3 regions of the Paenibacillus sp. HWE-109 genome follow, and region 3 is predicted to be linked to each of the others. Evidence: riboswitches for the same ligand, from Rfam matches in the RefSeq annotation. Region 3 holds a riboswitch; each other region holds the start of a gene.
The links. A riboswitch is a leader RNA that binds a small molecule or an ion and turns the genes downstream of it on or off. The one in region 3 is predicted to bind cobalamin.
Positions count from the first base shown of each region.

Region 1: another riboswitch for cobalamin. It lies ahead of LOZ80_RS23945 (ABC transporter substrate-binding protein); the one in region 3 lies ahead of LOZ80_RS01635 (ABC transporter substrate-binding protein).
Region 2: another riboswitch for cobalamin. It lies ahead of cobJ (precorrin-3B C(17)-methyltransferase); the one in region 3 lies ahead of LOZ80_RS01635 (ABC transporter substrate-binding protein).

Region 1 covers NZ_CP091881.1:5,623,777-5,629,892, forward strand. The annotation lists gene cobU (bifunctional adenosylcobinamide kinase/adenosylcobinamide-phosphate guanylyltransferase) at 1-433, opposite strand, end outside; gene cobT (nicotinate-nucleotide--dimethylbenzimidazole phosphoribosyltransferase) at 459-1,526, opposite strand; gene LOZ80_RS23935 (ABC transporter ATP-binding protein) at 1,550-2,326, opposite strand; gene LOZ80_RS23940 (FecCD family ABC transporter permease) at 2,332-3,369, opposite strand; gene LOZ80_RS23945 (ABC transporter substrate-binding protein) at 3,370-4,380, opposite strand; cobalamin riboswitch at 4,548-4,699, opposite strand; gene LOZ80_RS23950 (hypothetical protein) at 4,732-5,259, opposite strand; gene LOZ80_RS23955 (aspartyl-phosphate phosphatase Spo0E family protein) at 5,321-5,587, opposite strand; gene LOZ80_RS23960 (aminotransferase class I/II-fold pyridoxal phosphate-dependent enzyme) at 5,655-6,116, opposite strand, start outside.
Region 2 covers NZ_CP091881.1:4,148,612-4,154,727, forward strand. The annotation lists gene cobK (precorrin-6A reductase) at 1-417, opposite strand, end outside; gene LOZ80_RS17870 (sirohydrochlorin chelatase) at 417-1,403, opposite strand; gene cobJ (precorrin-3B C(17)-methyltransferase) at 1,423-3,123, opposite strand; cobalamin riboswitch at 3,263-3,469, opposite strand; gene LOZ80_RS17880 (hypothetical protein) at 3,518-3,748, opposite strand; gene LOZ80_RS17885 (guanylate kinase) at 3,917-4,492, shown strand; gene LOZ80_RS17890 (hypothetical protein) at 4,543-4,968, opposite strand; gene LOZ80_RS17895 (SRPBCC family protein) at 5,048-5,515, opposite strand; gene LOZ80_RS17900 (MBL fold metallo-hydrolase) at 5,523-6,116, opposite strand, start outside.
Region 3 covers NZ_CP091881.1:360,221-366,336, reverse strand. The annotation lists gene LOZ80_RS01635 (ABC transporter substrate-binding protein) at 1-1,524, opposite strand, end outside; cobalamin riboswitch at 2,002-2,207, opposite strand; gene LOZ80_RS39100 (hypothetical protein) at 2,307-2,438, opposite strand; gene LOZ80_RS01630 (DUF4023 family protein) at 2,567-2,680, opposite strand; gene LOZ80_RS01625 (hypothetical protein) at 2,727-3,083, opposite strand; gene asnB (asparagine synthase (glutamine-hydrolyzing)) at 3,262-5,106, shown strand; gene LOZ80_RS01615 (XTP/dITP diphosphatase) at 5,157-5,804, opposite strand; gene rph (ribonuclease PH) at 5,788-6,116, opposite strand, start outside.

The DNA.
Region 1 (6,116 bases), 3.8 Mb from region 3:
ACTCCGGCACGATGCCGTCTCCGACTTCATTCGTGACGAGGATAAGCGGGCCTCTGTAGGAAGCAACGGCTTCTGCCAGATCGTCGATCCGTGCCATCGCCAGCGCTGCCGCATTGGATTCCGACTCATATCTAAGCAGCCAATTGGTCAGCCACAGCGTCAAACAATCCACCAGCACCGCAGCTTCCCCGCTTGCGCCGTTCGTATGAAGCTGCTGCAGCAGTTCCTGCAAGTCATACGGCTCCTCACGCGTATCCCATGGATAACCGGAATCAAGCCTTTGCTGCTTGTGCAGATCGACCCGCTCCCTCATTTCCTCATCATAGATGTAGGAGGTCGCGATATATATCCCCTGCTTGCTGTCATGCATAGCAAGCTTCTCAGCGAACGAACTCTTGCCGCTTCGCGCGCCGCCTGTTACCAGAACCGCCATGGCGCCTTCGCCTCCTTCCTTTCACTTACCCCCGTGACACGCCTGCGCTATCGAATGTCGCCATCTCCTTCATGATCTTGCCTGCGGCATCGATCACGTTGAACACAAGCACAGCGCCTGTCCCCTCGCCCAGGCGCATATCCATCTGCAGCATCGCCGAGAGGCCAACCGCTTCGAGCATCTTCGTATGTCCCTGCTCCTGCGATAAGTGCGAGGCGAGCATATAGGACGCGCTTAGCGGTGCTAACCGGCTCGCCACAAGCGCTGCAGCCGACGAGATGAAGCCGTCGACAACGACAGGACAGCGATTCTTCGCTGCGCCCAGAATCACGCCTACCAGTCCGGCGATCTCTAGTCCGCCGACTTTCGTCAATACATCAAGCGCATAATCAGCGCTTGCCACATCGCCTTGGCCCAGCCCGTTTATGGCCAAGGCCTTGTTCACCACAGCCTGCTTGTGCAGCCATTTGGCATCATCAATGCCTGTTCCACGGCCAACGGCTATGCTGGCATCCAGACCCGTCAGCGCGCATAGAATAGCCGCGCTTGCCGTTGTATTGCCAATCCCCATCTCCCCGGTGGCGAAGAGACGATATCCCTTCTCTACCAGCTCATCAACGAGCTCAGCGCCCGCCTGAATGGCTTGTACAGCCTCTTGCTTCGTCATAGCCGATTCCCGCGCCATATTGCGTGTGCCTTTGCGCACTTTACGCGAAACAAGCTCTGGATGCTCCAAATCCGCGTTAACGCCCATATCCACGCAGATGACATCAGCGCCTGCATGCCTCGCCAGCACATTAACCGCAGCCCCTCCGGATAGAAAGTTGAATACCATTTGCGGCGTCACTTCCGCAGGGAACGCACTGATTCCTTCCTCGCAGACACCATGATCGCCAGCCATGACGATGACGGCTTTTTTGTCCAAATCAGGCATGATTTCACCCGTAATGCCCGCAACTTGACGCGCGATATCTTCCAACTTGCCCAGACTTCCTTGCGGCTTGGTTAATTGATTCAAATGATCATTCGCTTGATTCACTGCCTCTTCATGAATAGACTCAATACGATTAAGAATAGACGCCAATTCGCTCATTATGTCATCCTCCGTTATTTCACTTATTTGCCTGGCTGTAATAAAATTTGCGGTGCTTCGTTGACAGGATGGCGCAGAACGATCGGTTCTGTTCCATACACCGCTTTGATTAATTCGCTGGTTATGATTTCTTCAGGCGTTCCAATGGCAGCCATTCGCCCATTGTGGACGACCATCAAACGCGTGCAGTACTGAGCAGCCAAGTTTAAGTCATGCAGAACCGCAACGACCGTTAACTCCGCTTCGCTCTGCCATTCTCTAATATAATCCATCATTTGGACTTGGTACCCAATATCCAGAAAGGTGGTCGGTTCATCCAGCATCAGCAGCCGTGGCTGTTGTGCCATCACTTTGGCCAGCGCAACACGCTGTCGTTCCCCGCCGCTTAGCCGCTCGATGGTCCTGTCGATCAATGGCTCCAAATGCAGCCGTCTCACGATCCCTTCAATTAAACCCTCCGCATCTGCAGAATCCTCGCCTAGCCAATTCTGAAATGGATAGCGCCCCATCTCCACCACTTCACGAACCGTAAAGCCTACCGGAGGAAGCGCATCCTGCTGCAGCACAGCGAGCCATCTAGCCAATTCTTTGCGGGAAAAAGCTGACGCTTCTCGTCCATCCAACTGGACTTTCCCGGATTTCACTGGATCTATGCCGGATAAAAGTCGAAGCAGCGTCGACTTCCCGCTTCCATTGGGTCCGATAATGCCAAAAAACTCGCCTTGCTTGACCTCGAAGGTAATCTTCTCCAGCACTTGCTGCTCCAAGAAACTTTGCGAAAGGTGCTCCACTTTAATCATGTTGATCAACCTCTTAACGTTTTCTTATCCTTATGTAGCAAATACGCAAAAAACGGGGCGCCCAAGAAGGCCGTAATGACACCCAATGGAATTTCGGTTGGACTTAATACCGTGCGAGCCATCGTATCCGCCCACAGAACGTAGATCCCTCCGCCAATCGCGGATAAAGGAATAATCAAGCGATAATCAGGTCCTACAACCAATCGGACCAAATGCGGAACGATGAGACCGACAAATCCAATAACACCAGCAACCGAAACGGCAGCTGCCGTCAAGAAAGTAGCCACGACCAGTACGACTAACTTGGTCCGCTCGACATTGACGCCTAGATGTGACGCTTGCCGCTCCCCCAAAGCGAGCAAATTCAAAGAACGTGCATAGCCCAAAAGCACAATAATGCCAATAAGCAAATAGGGTGTAATGATGTAAATATACGACCAGCCGCGCATCGCCAGGCTGCCCATTAGCCAAAAAACGATTTCATTGATCACCTGTTTGGAAATCGAAACCATGAACGATACGATGGCCCCCAGGAAGGCCTGCATAACAACGCCTGACAAGATCAACGTTTCCATTTTGAGCTTTCCTTCGATTTGAGCGAGCTTCAGAACTAGAAATAAGGAAAGAAGTCCGGTAATGAAAGCAACAATCGGAATCGACCATTGTCCAAACCACGCCATCTGCAGCCCAAAATAGATGAGGAAAGCAGCGCCAACCGATGCCCCAGACGATACCCCGAGCGCATACGGATCTGCCAAGGGATTTCGCAAAACACCTTGAAAAGCCGCACCCGCGATAGACAGCGCCGCACCCACCAGAATGCCGAGCAAGACGCGAGGAAATCGCACTTTATTAATAATTTGCTCTGCTGATTGCTGCCAGTTCGCGTCGATATAGTCGCCAAGCCATGGGATATGCTTGCCCAGAATTCCTGCGATTTGCAAGACAGGCAGATTCGCTGTTCCCAGTGATAAACTCACCAGAATAGAAAGAAGAAGGAGTATAACTCCTACTCCTCCCCATAGCACTAATTTTCTTTTCATTTATTTCACCAGTTCGGGATAAATGCCTTTAGCCATTTGAAGCAGTCCGTCTGTCAATCGAGGTCCCGGGCGGCTCAGCATATTTTGATCAAGGCCGATCACTTGCTTGTTCTTCACGGCTTCGATCGTATCCCAGCCACTGCGCGTACGGATGATTTCGTCCAGTGATTTCTTGCTCTTCGTATCGATAACGCCGTTAGCAAATAAAATAACAGCCGGGTTTTGCTGAATGATCTTCTCTTCGCTGATTTGATACCAGCCTTTTCCATCTCCAGCTACATTGATGCCGCCTGATAGCTTAATCAACTCGTCCATGAATTCTCCGCTGCCCACAGTCCAGCCCGGGCTGAATTCAATGTAGACCTTCTTCTTGTTCTCTTGCTTCACATCTTTGACGGCGTCGACAACCTTTTGACGGTCTGCCTTCATTTTGGCAACAATTTTCTCCGCTTGCTCTTGGTGATCTGTAATCAGTCCATAAGTTTGAATGTTCACAATCACATCATCCAGCGTTTTAGGCTCTACTTTGAAAATGTTAACATTTAATGCGCGAAGCTGCTCCACCGTATCTACTTTCATCGAAACCCCTGTAAACACAATATTCGCATTGGAGGCAATCAGCGCTTCTTGGTTAGGTTTCGTGATACTGCCTAATTTGGGCTTGGTTTTTGCCGCATCCGGGTAATCATCAAAATCCGAGACACCTACGATGTTAGCTTCCAAACCTAGAGCAAACAGCGCCTCGGTTTCTGCCGGTGATACGGATGCAATCTTCTCAGGCGCTTTCTCAAACGTAAACTCTTTGCCTGTTGCATCTTTAATCTTCAGTGGATAAACGGTCTTCTTCGCTGCTGCCGGTGTTGTTGTCACCGTTGGCGCTTTAGTCCCCTCGCCGCCCAGCTTCGATGGATTCGTTATTTCTGCTTCTTTCTTCCCACAGGCTGCTAAACTGACTGCCGTTGCTAACGCAACTGTAAGAATCAGCGCTTTTTTGACGAACTTCTTTTCCATTATCATTAACCCTCTCTCTTTGTGCTTGATTTCGATTGATCCTAGCCGGTTTGAGCCTAACAAAAAAGCCCCCTGTTCCTGAAGGAACAGAGGGACGATAAATCGCGGTGTTCAGCAACTTGACGTTTGCTTCCTGATTTAACGCGATCCTTTTCCTCGAAGGATGTCGTAAAAAGGCTCCATGGGCAGGTATCCTGACTTTCCACCTATCGCTTGCGTGGATTACAGTGGCGGGACCGTGCCGGACTTCAACCGGCTTCCCTTTTAAGCAGACAAGCTTAGGAATAAGCTTGCCAGCACCTATGGCGGCGTATTTGACTATCAATCTCTTTGTCGATTATAGACTTCTTGTTACTTTTGTGCAATCACTTTGAGCACTTGCTTGGCTTCATTCAGCTTTGGCGCATTCTGAGGAATGAACGCTACCAACCCTTTTCCTTCAAAACCTTGCTCTTTCATCCACTTGTTTCCTGTAAGCGGAATTCCGTATAAATGCTTTTCGGACGGCTTGCCTTCTTCTTTGATTTCGACAACCCCATCCGGGTAATCCTCCGGTTTAATCGTTTCATCCAAGGACACGAATCCTGCTTGATTACTGAGAGATTTAAACTGGTCGTCCCCAAGAATGAAGATGCCATTGCCGCCGGCAGCCAATTCTACAATCATTTTCTCCAAAGAGAAAATAGGGGAACTAACAACCTTGACCGTAGGGGTCTCGCCCACCTTGGATTTCAGCGAAACTTCCAATTTCTCCGCTGCTTCACTCGGGAACCCGCTTGATCCCATAATAAAAATAGAAACATCTGGCTTAGGTCCACCACATCCTGCCAGCAGTACCATAAGTCCAACCATCATAACCAATAGCCATTTCGCTTTCATGTTGTGAACGTACCTCCGTATGTGATCTATATCCTTCTGTAGTCGCGAGAAAAGTCGGTTTTCACCGACTTTTCTTCCCGTTGTTCATATATTCATTTATTCTTTGGTCTAGGATTGTACTCAATTCGACGACAGATTCAGAGGTCATTTCTTCCCCATCGAGAACCAACTGTTCCAGCTTACGTCGTAAAGAATGAATCTCTTCTTCGAGTAAGATGAGGGAATTCCGCTTCTTCGCACGCTTAGTCAACCAACGCTTTCCGAAATCTTGTTCACGAATTTGAATATGTTTCTGATAGGTTGATAGTTGGTATTCCATAAAAGCCATGCTCATCCCTCCCTACTACAAGAATACCAGTTTTCTGACATAATGAACATATCTATTACTTAACAATTTACAATTTTCTCAAAAATTTTCCAATGCGTTCTAACGCTTCATTAAGTTGAGAAACACTGTATGCATAAGAGCAGCGCAAGAAGCCTTCGCCTCCTAAGCCAAACACATCTCCAGGTACCGCTGCGACCTTTGCTTCAAACAACAATTTTTGCGCAAATTCATCCGAGGTCAGCCCTGTTGCGACAATACTTGGGAAGGCATAGAACGCGCCTTGCGGTTCATGGCACTCTAAGCCAATCTCGCGAAACCCTTTGACAATCAACCGTCTGCGCTGGTTATAGGACTCTATCATACGATCTTTCTCTTCCAAACCATTGGTCAGCGCCTCATGTGCTGCAACCTGGCCCATGACTGGTGCGCACATCACCGTATATTGGTGAATTTTGGTCATAGCCGATATTAGTTCTGAATGGCCGCAAGCGTACCCCATCCGCCAACCTGTCATTGCGAATGCTTTGGA
Region 2 (6,116 bases), 3.8 Mb from region 3:
TTTCAACGTTTTGCTGCCGGTTGTGAGCATGATATTGCCTCGTTTATCGGCTGCAAGCTCAGCAGCTTGCTTATAATCGTCTACGGTCGTAATTAACGCGCCTTGTTCGATCGAGAGGCTCTGACGTTCAAAGCGAACATAAGGAACTTCAGCCAGTTTGGCAGCGCTCATCGCATTCTTTGAAGCTTCTTCCGCAAACGGGTGCGTTGCATCAACGACAAGGGGAATCCCTTTATCCCGTATCAACTGGTTCATGTCTTCTGCGGTTAAGCGGCCTGTGAGAACGGGCAAGCCTTCGGTTTCCATGCTCTTCGCAGCGCTTTCCGTTACGACCGTCGTCAGCACCTCATAGCCTGCTGCGCGAATTCTCAGAGCCAGTTCGCGGGCGTCACTAGTACCTGCAAGCACGAGAATGATCATTTGGTGCCTCCTGTGTGTGCATGGTCGTGTTTATGATCATGGTGATCATGGTGATCATGGTCATGATCGTGATGGTCGTGGTCATGGTCATGGTGATGATCATGGTGGTCGTGATTATGATGGTCATGATCATGGTCATGATGATGGTGGTCGTCGTGATCATGATGATGGTGATGGTCGATATGTTTCATTGCTTCCAAACGATATTGGCACATGTCGCAATTCATCTTCACTTCATCTTGGAGCGCTTCTTGTGCTCGGCCAATCAGAATGTCTTGCAGCAGCGGATGGAATCCAAAGTAAGGTGCCAATTCAAATTCCTGCTCCGGATATGTCACACGATAACCTTGAACCATTTGTTCCATACGTTGAATCAACACGCCCGTAAACAAGAAGTAAGGTAATATAATCACTTTCTTCGCACCAAGTCGCAGACAGCGTTCAATGCCTGCATCCATAAGCGGAGCTGTTACCCCGATGAATGCTGTTTCAACCCACTGCACTTTGAGTTTCTCCCAGAATAAACGGGAAATTTTGAAAAGATCGCTGTTCGCATCCGCATCAGAGCTGCCACGTCCTACAATCAGCAGAGCTGTTTCTTCCAAATCATCCTCAGCGCGAACACCTAGATTTTCCAGTCTGGAGGTTAAAATGTCGAGAATTTGTTCATGTACACCAATCGGTCTGCCATATGTAAATTTCGCCAACGGATATTTCGCCTTGGCCTCATCGATTGCAGCAGGGATGTGAATCTTGGCGTGCCCGGCTGAAAACAAAATAATCGGGATGACAACAACGTGTGTGGCACCCAGTTCTATACAACGATCAATTCCTTGCATGATAGTAGGTTGTACAAATTCCAGGAAACAAGTTTCCACAATTTGTTCTTTCATCTTGCTCGCAATTTCCGAAACGAACAGACGAACCTCTTCATTGCCGCCTTCTTCCCGGCTGCCATGCCCCACAAATAGAACTGCATTCATTTCTTATGTCCTCCCATTCCTAATCGCCGCAAAGCGCATTTTCAATGACGAAACCTACAGCTTCTTGGTGGCGATATCCCTCAATCTCTTTGACACGTTTGAAAAATTTATGAAAGCGCTCGTTCGGATGTCCTTCTTTCTTGTACCGCTCGACAATTCGCGTCACCAAATCCACCAGTTCATTTGGCTCAATGCCTTCAGCTACGGGCTGAGCAGCATGGGCATTCCTGCCGACGGTTTTACCTCCAAGAAATAAATCGAACTTCTCCTTGCGATAAACAATGCCGATATCTTGCTGAACAGCACCATAACACGCCATCCCACAGCCGTTGAAACCGATCTTCAATTCTTTGGGTACTTCCAAATTGCCGATTCGGTTATGAATGGCTTCCGCATACGGGATGGAGTCGCCTTTCTCCAAATTGCAAAAATCACATGCTTTTATTTGCGCAACATCACCGATGGGCGACAACAGCAAGCCAAGCGCGCTAAGCTCTGAAGTAATTCGATTCGGATCATCGGTTTGCACGCGAACGATCAACTGATGATGCGGGGAATATTCAATATCCCCACGGTCTCCCACAATCTCTCCAAGAGCGCACAACTGCGCAGCTGACATTTTTTTATTCGCGATGCCAGGACTGACAGCAAACTCAAAAATCGCTTGTGTCGCAATCAACTTAGAGTCGAACGCCAAAGCCGGACTATCCTTCCCTTGTGAGACCAACTGCAATGCTTCCATCGCCAATTGCAAGGAATTGCTGGATTGCGCTTGTGGTGATGACTTGAGCAGCGCTGGCTCAGCATTGTCTACAGACTCATCTTCTTCAATAAGCTCGCCTTCTTCATCATAAGCTTCGAAGGACTCATCGAAATCCGCTTCATCTTCCAATTGCTCCAATGCCCACGGCTCTGCTTCCGACTTCAATCTTTGATGAGGTTTCAGAGGCTGCGTTTCTGCGCTTAAGGTATATTTCCGCTGATAACCGCGGGGTGTAATCATGAGACCTTCATATAACTTGGTCGCAGAATTCCCGATAATAATCGTGGTCAGCATGCCGATATCATGATTCAGCATGTCTTCGAGAGTTGTCACAACCGTATGCTGGCGATCGCGATACGCGCTTTTCACAATGCCAACCGGTGTAAGCGGGGAACGGTATTTCAACAAAATTCGCTGGGTCTCCACAATTTGCCTGGTTCTCCTGCCACTCCGAGGGTTATACAGCGCGATCACGAAATCGGCCATTCCCGCGGCTTCTACCCGCTTCGCAATTAACTCCCATGGTGTCAGATGATCACTTAAACTAATTGTACAAGAATCATGCATAATAGGAGCTCCCAGCAGGGAACCGGAAGAGTGTACTGCCGAAATCCCCGGTATGACTTCAACCTCTACGCCGCCTTCACGTTTCCACCCTTGCTCCATTAGCACTTCATACACTAGCCCGGCCATCCCGTATACGCCGGCGTCTCCACTCGAGATGACAGCTACTTTCTTGCCTAGTTTAGCTTGTCTGACAGCTTCCTGAGCACGACTGACTTCTTCCGTCATCCCCGTCCGGACAACCTGCTGCTCCGACAATAAGCCGGCAATCAAATCAACATAGGTGTTATAACCAATGATGATTTCACTCTCTTGAATGGCTTCCCTTGCGCGTTTGGTAATATGTTCAAAGCTCCCTGGGCCAAAGCCAATAATGAGCAATTTTCCTGCCATTTCGGATCACCCTTTCTCCCTAATTAAGCTAAAAAAAAGCATTTCCAACATGAGACATGTTAGAAATGCTTGGTAAATTACTACAAGTCAATGAAACAGGAGTAACCGCTCTCTAACACGGCCTAAGTCCTCGTAGGTTATTGTGTTGTTGATTTAGGCAGGTTTCCTGACTTTAATCAACTGCTTGCGTCTTCCCAGGTATATGCCCAGTGACTTGCTGCAAGGAGCTGCCGTTATTGCACGGCTTGATTATTACAGTGGCGGGTCCGTGCCGGTTTTTCACCGGTCTTCCCTTTTAAACTATATGCAAATGGAGACATACAGCACCTAAATCCATTGATATGCAATTAGAATCATCCTATCATCTATTGATAGGCTTTGTCACGTACTTTACTTATTCATAGATTGAACGATACAAACCCTCTAGTAAACTCCGATAATTTGTAGGATCAAAGTTAATTTCTGCGAAAGAGACATGAATAACTTTATTGCTTGTTTTTACAATAAAAAAGCTGTTTTCCGCTTGTTCCGGATCAATATAAGTGAAACACTCTAACTGGCTGCTGCCTGTTCGCTCACTCAAAAAAGCCGTAGCTTCCGCACTTGCATTCGCATATTTGGGCATTCTTTAATTTCCTTTCTATGAAACAATCTATTCCTATTTAGTATACGATACATCACTGCTAAACATTCTCTTCTTTTTCAAAAGTATTTCTTTAATTTTCTGAATTTTCATACTATAATAAAACTATCAAGATATCGCTTTCATTTCAATCATGAAGGAGGAATTGATATGAGTAGTCATGACAATGGGTTGGTGTTTGTGTTTACCGGTACAAGCGGTTCGGGTCGCAAAACCATTGCCCACCGCATTGCCCAAGAACTTGGCTTCTCGTCCGTTGTTTCGTATACGACCCGCACACCAAGACCGAAGGAAATCAACGGCAAGGACTACAACTTCACTACGCGGAACGCTTTTATTGAAAGTGATATTGCTGGTGAGTTCTTTCAAACCGCCGAAATTGACGGAAATTTCTACGGTATTAAGAAAGCCGACATCGATGAATCCCTGCGCAAAAACGGAATGATTTATGTCATTGTTAATCGTTACGCCGCCAACCGCTTCAAGTACATTTATGGAGAACGTGCGGTGCGCTTATTCATCTATGTGAACAAACAAACCATCATGGAACGCCTGCTCGCCCACAATACCTCGACAGACGTCATCGATCACTATATGAATCATTACATAGAGGAAGTCTCCTATCGCAAAGACTGCGAGCATGTATTTGAAAACATGGATCTGCAAGAAACAATCAACAAAGTGAAAGCAACGATGCTCGCCCATATGCCTACGACAACAAGCTGACTCAGCGATTTAAAGACAAGAGACCCGGAATCAATTCCGAGTCTCTTTTTTTACTTTAATGGTGCCTTTTTTCTTTTCAAGGCTACATAGCCGCCTAACAACGAAATTGGAATAATGACAACAAAGCCAATCAATTCGAACCACAAGGGAACCCCATGATCCGTCAGCATCGAATCAAAACCAATTGCAGCCCCGATAACACCGATAATAGCTGCATTGAAATATTCGGCTCGTTTTGCTACCTTTGCCGCGATGAACCCTCCGAAAAATGACCAAAACAGACCCATGATCATTAAGATAAGCAATAATCCAATATTCGAATAGATTGCTTTTATCGCTTCTTCATTCACAGGGCGTCCTGCAAAATATATACTACCAAATAATGCAGTCGATATATAAGTTCCTAGATTATCAACGGCTACTCCAAGCAGTACACCCATGAAATGAAATTTTCTTTCACTTTTTTGTTCAGCCATAGATTTTTCTTCGCTCCTGATTCATTTCGAACTCCCAACCTAATCCATAATACCATGTGACTGTCTGAGTATCCAGTTCTCAACGAGTTACCTTCGCTAAATCCTCCGCTTGGCCCTTGATAAACTGGTTGCGCTTGCTCAGGAAATTAGCCATATATCGCTCCAGGAACAACCAATCAGCCAGCTTCCCCAATACGCCATAAGGTGAGGTATAATCGAACGTATCGACGATACGTGTTCCTTGCTCCTCCGCATAAAAGTGGTGGGAATGCCGGAACCTTTGGAACGCTCCCCGCACCATTTCATCGACAAAATATGTTGGTTTCTCCATTTCCGTTATTTGAACCGTCAACTGCTGTTTGACGCCTAAATGAACGGCTTCCCAGGTGACTGTCTCGCCGAGTTCAATGAAACCACGCGTCCTGCCTGCTATCGCTTTCTCCTTCGTTTGGGAGGTCGACGCCTCATGGATATCGATGCTCCGCGTTAAATCAAAGACCACATCAATCGGCGCATGGATCAGTAATTCTTGCTTAATTAACGGCATAGAATCCTTATCTCCACCACGGCGCCTGCGGATACTCTGCCGCTTGTATGTGTATGGTTTGACCTATTCTGGGAGTTGCAATCGCAACATCGCTCTCATACGCTGCTCTGACGGCTCGAGACACCGAATCGTTCCAATCGTGAACCGCCAGCGTGAAGGCTCCCCAATGTATCGGAATCAGCAGCTTCCCTTTTACATCCAGATGCGCTTGAACGGTTTCTTCCGGCATCATATGAATATCCGACCAGCGTTTATCATATTGACCGCATTCCATTAATGTCAGATCGAACGGACCATATTTGTTACCTATCTCTTTAAAATGTGGTGCATACCCACTGTCGCCACTGAAGAATACTTTCGACTTCTGGCCTTGAATTACCCACGAACACCACAACGTAGCGCCGCGGTCAGTTAAGCTTCTACCCGAGAAGTGGGTTGCCGGTGTACAAGCCAGCTTAAGACCTTCGAAAGTCAACTCATCCCACCAGTCATACTCGGCAATTGATTCAGCTTTGATGCCCCAACGAATCAAATGGCCGCCAACACCCAGTGGTACCAGAAAATGTTTCACCTTATGCTTTAATTTCATAATCGATCCATA
Region 3 (6,116 bases):
ACCTTGAACTTTTTTATTGTAGGCTGCGCCCCAACGCGTACTATTGTATAAATAAACAATCGGCACATCCTGCTGCACTTTCGTTTGAATTTGCTTTGCAAGTTCAGCCTGTTTCTTGCCATCGAACTCGGAAACCAAAACTTCCAACAGTTTATCTACTTCTGTATTGGAGTAGCCACCATAATTAGAAGCAATGCCTGTGTGGTAGTATGAATTTAATTGCCCTCCAACATCCCCAGTCGCACTTCCGCACGAACAATAGGTCGCAAGCTCAAAGTTGCCGTCCAGCATCATTTGATTGGATGCCGTCGTTTCTACAACGTTTAGTTCAACGGAAATCCCAACTTCTTTGAGCTGTGATTGCAGCGCAACCGCTAGCGGTTGAAAGACCGAATAAGTCAACATTTTATACTGCAGCTTCTGGCCATCTTTGGCACGAATGCCGTCAGAACCAGCTTTCCATCCTGCCTCATCCAATAATTGAGCCGCTTTGGCTTTATCCATTTCCGTGCTCGTTTCAATTGCATATGGGAGACCCGAAGGGAAGTGCCCTGTCGCTTTGGAAGCAAATCCGCGATTCACTCCATCGATCAGTTCCTTGCGATTCACAGCGAGGTTGATCGCTTGGCGCACTTTCGCATCCTGGAGGGATGGCACTTTCTTGATATTGAGCCACAGATTCGAGGTGCTGCCAACAGGAAAATAGGTTTGGAACTTGCTATCCTTTTCGTAGGAAACCCGTTGTTCCACTTCTACGTTCATATCTCCGTCTGCATCACCATTCTTCAGCGCAAGCAAACGAGCTTGACCATCCGTCCCGAGCCTTGATTCAAGGCGCTGCAGTTTAGGCTTGTCACCCCAGTAGCCTGGGAATGCTTCTGCAATCAACAGCTCGCCGGGCGTAAATTGAATGGGCTTCATAAATCCCGTTAAATCGGGCTCTTTATTGAACTTGTCACCGATTAAATCCGCTTGAGCCGCGTTATGTATGGCAAATGCAGCTAATTTAAAGATGAAAGAAGGATCCGGCTTAGGCGTCTGAATTTGCAGATGCGTAGCATCCTTCACAATGAATTGAACGCCGCCAAGTTGAGAAGGTCCGCGTTTATTCAGCTTCTGGTGACGTTCCAGAGCCGCTTTCACAGCGGCCGCATCCATCACGGCACCGCTCCAAAATTTGACGTTAGGCTGCAGCTCAACTTCCCACTGCGTCGGTTCTACGTTCTTCCACGATTTGGCTAGCCAAGGACGAATAGAGCCATCGTCATTCTGATACACAAGCGGTTCGGCGATGCCATCTGACGTAATTCGCTGAGCGTCAATATGGACAGGATCGAGCGAGCGAGGCATATTCAGTGTGACATATTTAAGCACTTGATCTTTGGCAGGGACTGCCGCATTTGCCGAAGATTTGGGCTGAGCAGATGCGCCAGCTTGACCATTGGAACTCGAACAGGCCGATAGAATCACAATCACGATAAGGAATAGAAATGAGACCAGCTTACTGGAATAGCGACTTAACATAGGGAATTGAACCTCCTGAGAATTGTTTAATCGTAATTATTACTATTATTATGAACTGGACATGAATTGTCAATACGAAAACCAGCTTCGCCACCCTGATAGATCCGTCTCTTCTTAGCGGCAAAACTTAGCAAGGGAACCAGGGGACGCTAATTAGGCAAAAAGTAGGCATGCGAGGGTCATAGCGGAACTACAGGGTCTTATTTCCACAAAAAGTTTCAAAATTCGCATAAAACAGCAAAATAACGTACTGTAGTTCCCTCAACCTCACGATACTGACACTTTTGGCTAGAATAGCACACCTCAGTTCCCTTACGTCCGCGCGAGGCAGCTGGAGTAACTCCGCGTTCACTCCAAAACAGATAACTCTTATACTTCTAAAAAAGGCGCCTCCCCTCTTTTAAAAAAAAGGGAAAGACGCCTATCGATGGTATGCGAATAGTTCATCTAACACCTCCCTATCTCCCGTAGGTACATTGTGTGCGTCAAAAATAGGCAGGTCTCCTGGCTTCAAGATCATCATCAAGCGTCTACCTTCCCAATCTACAGCGATCAGTGGCACCCTAGACGTTGACTCCTTTGTTACAGTGGCGGGACCGCGTCGGCTTCGAACCGATCTTCCCTTTTAAGCTTATCCTTGCAATAACTTGCCCAGGATAAACACCTATTTCCGTTATGAAATTACAAAGCTTGTTCCAACTCCTCCCCCATCTTACCGTAATGTCCATAGGCTTACAAGGAAAAAAGCCCCAACTCAAGGTTGGAGCTCTTCGAGATATGGTCTACACAGAAGGACGATTAGGCTGATGATGCCCCGGCTCAGTCGAGGTCAAATTCGATTGCACTTGCGAAGCTTGCTTCGAATTATCAATAGCACTTTGGTTCTTTTCCGTCATATTTTTCTTTTTGCTCATCGCTGCTGCTCCTCCTCTAAGTGAATTAGCCACTCGTTTAGTATGGATCCAACCTGCTTAAACCATGCAAAAAGCAAAAACCTGCAAGGCAATTTCCCTCGCAGGTTCTTGTTTGGTGCCACTCGACCTTAGTGTTTCTTGTGCGGCAAATTACTGCCGGGCTGCTTATCACCTTGTGTCCTGAAGTTCTTCTCGGCTTTCCTCTGCTTGTCATGCAGCTTGCTGATGAAATGACTATCCATGAGCATTCGCCTCCTGAAGAAAGAATGGCACTACATCTTTAGAATGTCACACTAGCTCCAAATTTAAACGCATGGCTAGATTAAGAATCGCCCCTCTGGCTTCGGCATCTGTTTTGACACGCTCGTACAGTTCCTCGAAGTTGCCGCGATTTTGCATAAATTCCGGCTCCGTCTTAATGGCGGTTTGCGTCCAGTTGATCAAGACATTTTCAGCTTGTGTAAGCTCATTGTAAGCACGATGCAAACCAACACGCTCAATGATGTCCTCCAACTCAGCTTGGCCTACTTCAGCCCCCGACTCTTTCAGTTCGGCAATTCGTTTATCCGCTTGATTGCTAATTTGCAAAAAATGTTCTCTGGAGGCCAAGTAATCAATTTGTGCTTTGGAATGTTTCTTTTTCATTGTCATCACCTTCGTCATTTAATATGTAAGAATTGGATTTATTGTAACAGTCCTGTTAGCAAAACACAAAATCCATCTTGTCAGCCATACCTATCCGGCTAGGGACAGACATTATATATCCCAAATTTGCATACCCTTTATCATCATGCTCTCTTCATAAAGAAAGGAAGGAACGTCTATGTGCGGAATAACGGGTTGGATAGATTGGCGGAAAGACTTGACCGGGTACCCGTCCATTCTAGAAAATATGACGGAAACACTCCATTTGCGTGGTCCCGATGCTTCAGGCACCTGGATTTCACAGCATTGCGCGCTTGGGCATCGTCGACTTAGTGTCATGGATCCGGAAAACGGCGCTCAGCCCATGGTTCGGAAACAAGGAGACTACACCTATACCATTGTATATAACGGCGAGCTTTACAACGCCCCTGAATTGAAAAAAGAGCTCGAGCTCCGTGGACATCAATTCCGCACGACCTGCGATACCGAGGTGTTGTTGGTTGCTTTTATTGAATGGGGGCGCGCTTGTGTTGACCGTTTGAATGGCATCTTTGCTTTTGCGGCCTGGAATGATCAGGAGCAATCCCTCTATCTGGTGCGAGATCGGCTTGGCGTAAAGCCGCTTTTTTATTCTCATCAGAATGGCGTTCTTCTATTCGGTTCAGAACCGAAATCCATCCTTGCACATCCGGACTTCAAGGCGGAAGTCGGGGCGGAAGGAATAGCCGAAATCTTCGCTGTCGGACCTGCACGCACGCCAGGGCATGGCATTTACCGCAATATGTCGGAACTCAAACCAGGACAATGCGCAGTGTTCGATCGCAACGGCTTGTCCATTCGCACATATTGGAAGCTGGAGAGCAAACCACATCCAGATGACATTGCGGCAACAGCCCTGCAAGTTCAGAATCTGCTCAATGACACATCCCAACGTCAATTGGCCTCCGATGTCCCCATCTGTACGCTGCTTTCCGGCGGACTCGATTCAAGCGCCTTGACGTCGCTGGCTGCCGCTCACTACAAAGATAGCGGGCAAGGCCCTCTGCATACCTTTTCAGTCGACTACAAAGATAATGACAAGCATTTCAAAGCCAATATCTTTCAACCGAATTCCGATGCTCCGTGGATTAAAAGAATGACAGAACACTTGGGCACCGAACATCATTATATTGAGTTCGACACGCCGGAACTTGTGGAATCATTGAAAACAGCCGTTCTGGCCCGCGATACACCGGGCATGGCTGACGTCGATGGGTCTCTTTATTTATTTTGCCGAGAAATCAAGAAACATGCCACCGTGGCAATCTCCGGGGAAGCAGCGGACGAAATCTTCGGCGGTTATCCATGGTTTCACAGTGAGGAAGCCTTATCGGCCAATACGTTTCCCTGGTCGCTCAAATTGAATAATCGGGTAGATTTATTAGCTCCCGACCTCGTCGATTGGATTAAACCCATCGAATATGTCAGCAATCGCTATCAGCAAGCATTAAGTGAAGTGCCGCGGCTGGCTGGCGAAACTGAGCAAGAAAATCGGATGCGGGAAATGTCCTATTTGAATATTACCCGCTTCATGCCGACCTTGCTCGATCGCAAAGACCGCATGAGCATGGCGGTTGGGCTGGAAGTCCGCGTTCCCTTCTGCGACCATCGGCTCGTTGAATATGTCTGGAATATTCCTTGGGATATCAAAACTTCCGGTGACAGAGAAAAAGGCATTCTGCGCAAAGCCCTCAAAGGCGTTCTTCCAGACGATGTCTTAACCCGCAAAAAAAGTCCTTACCCCAAAACGCACAATCCTAATTATTTGGCTGCCGTGCGAAAATGGGTGTTGGAAATACTCGATGACTCCAGCTCCCCCTTGCTGCCTTTCATCGACGTGAAGAAAATCCGCGCGCTTGCCAGCTCGGACACGAATGATTTTGATCTGCCTTGGTTTGGCCAATTAATGACAGGTCCTCAATTATTCGCCTATTTGGCTCAAGTGGATACCTGGCTGCGCACCTATAAGATCTCTATACGATAAAGTAAAAAAACCTGCTATCCACGCATCAAGTGGTAGCAGGTCTATTTCATTTAGTCCGTTTGATTCGGCAATCGATCCAGAAAGAGCCGCAGCGCTTTGGCGCGATGGCTAATCGCATTTTTCTCTTCCATCGTCAGTTCAGCCATCGTCCTTCCCATCGCAGGAATATAGAACAGCGGGTCGTAACCAAAACCGCTCTCTCCCCGCTCCTCACCGATAATGAAGCCGCGGCAAGCATCCTCCGCCTCGATGATTTCATTAGCCACAGGATCGATTAAAGCCAGCGCACAGACGAAGGATGCTTCGCTAAGCAGCTTCGGGTGGCCCGCTTCAGACAGCAAGTCGCCCGCTGGAGCGGTTTCGCTCAAAGCTTGCAACAGTTTTGCATTATTATCGGCATCTGTGGCTCCTTCTCCAGCGTATCTAGCCGAATAGACGCCTGGATCCCCCCCCAAAGCTTTGACGCATAAACCGGAATCATCAGCTAACACAGGCACGTGGAGGTGTGCCGAAATAATCTGAGCTTTGATCCGCGCATTCTCTGCAAACGTCTTCCCGCTCTCGACAATGTCCGGAAGCTCGGTATAGTCGGCCAAACTGCGAACCTTGTAGCCCTTTGCTCCAAACAGCTTAGCGAACTCTTTGACTTTCCCTTCATTGCGCGTAGCAATGACAACAATATTACTTTGTAGCCGCATGTTGTACACCTCGAATACGATCTGCGATCGGTCCCAGCACTTTGCTTTGCTCTTCAATCATCGTCCGGATGCCTGTTTCGGCAAGTGCCAGCAGCTCATCCAATTCCTTGCGGGAAAAAGGGGCATCCTCGCCCGTACCTTGCACCTCTACGAATTGGCCTTGGCCCGTCATGACGACGTTCATATCCACCTTGGCTTGGGAATCCTCTTCGTAATTCAGGTCCAAACGCGGCGTATCGCCGATCACGCCTACACTGACGGAGGCCAGAAAATCGTTGATCGGGAACTTTGCCAATTTTTTATCATTAGCCA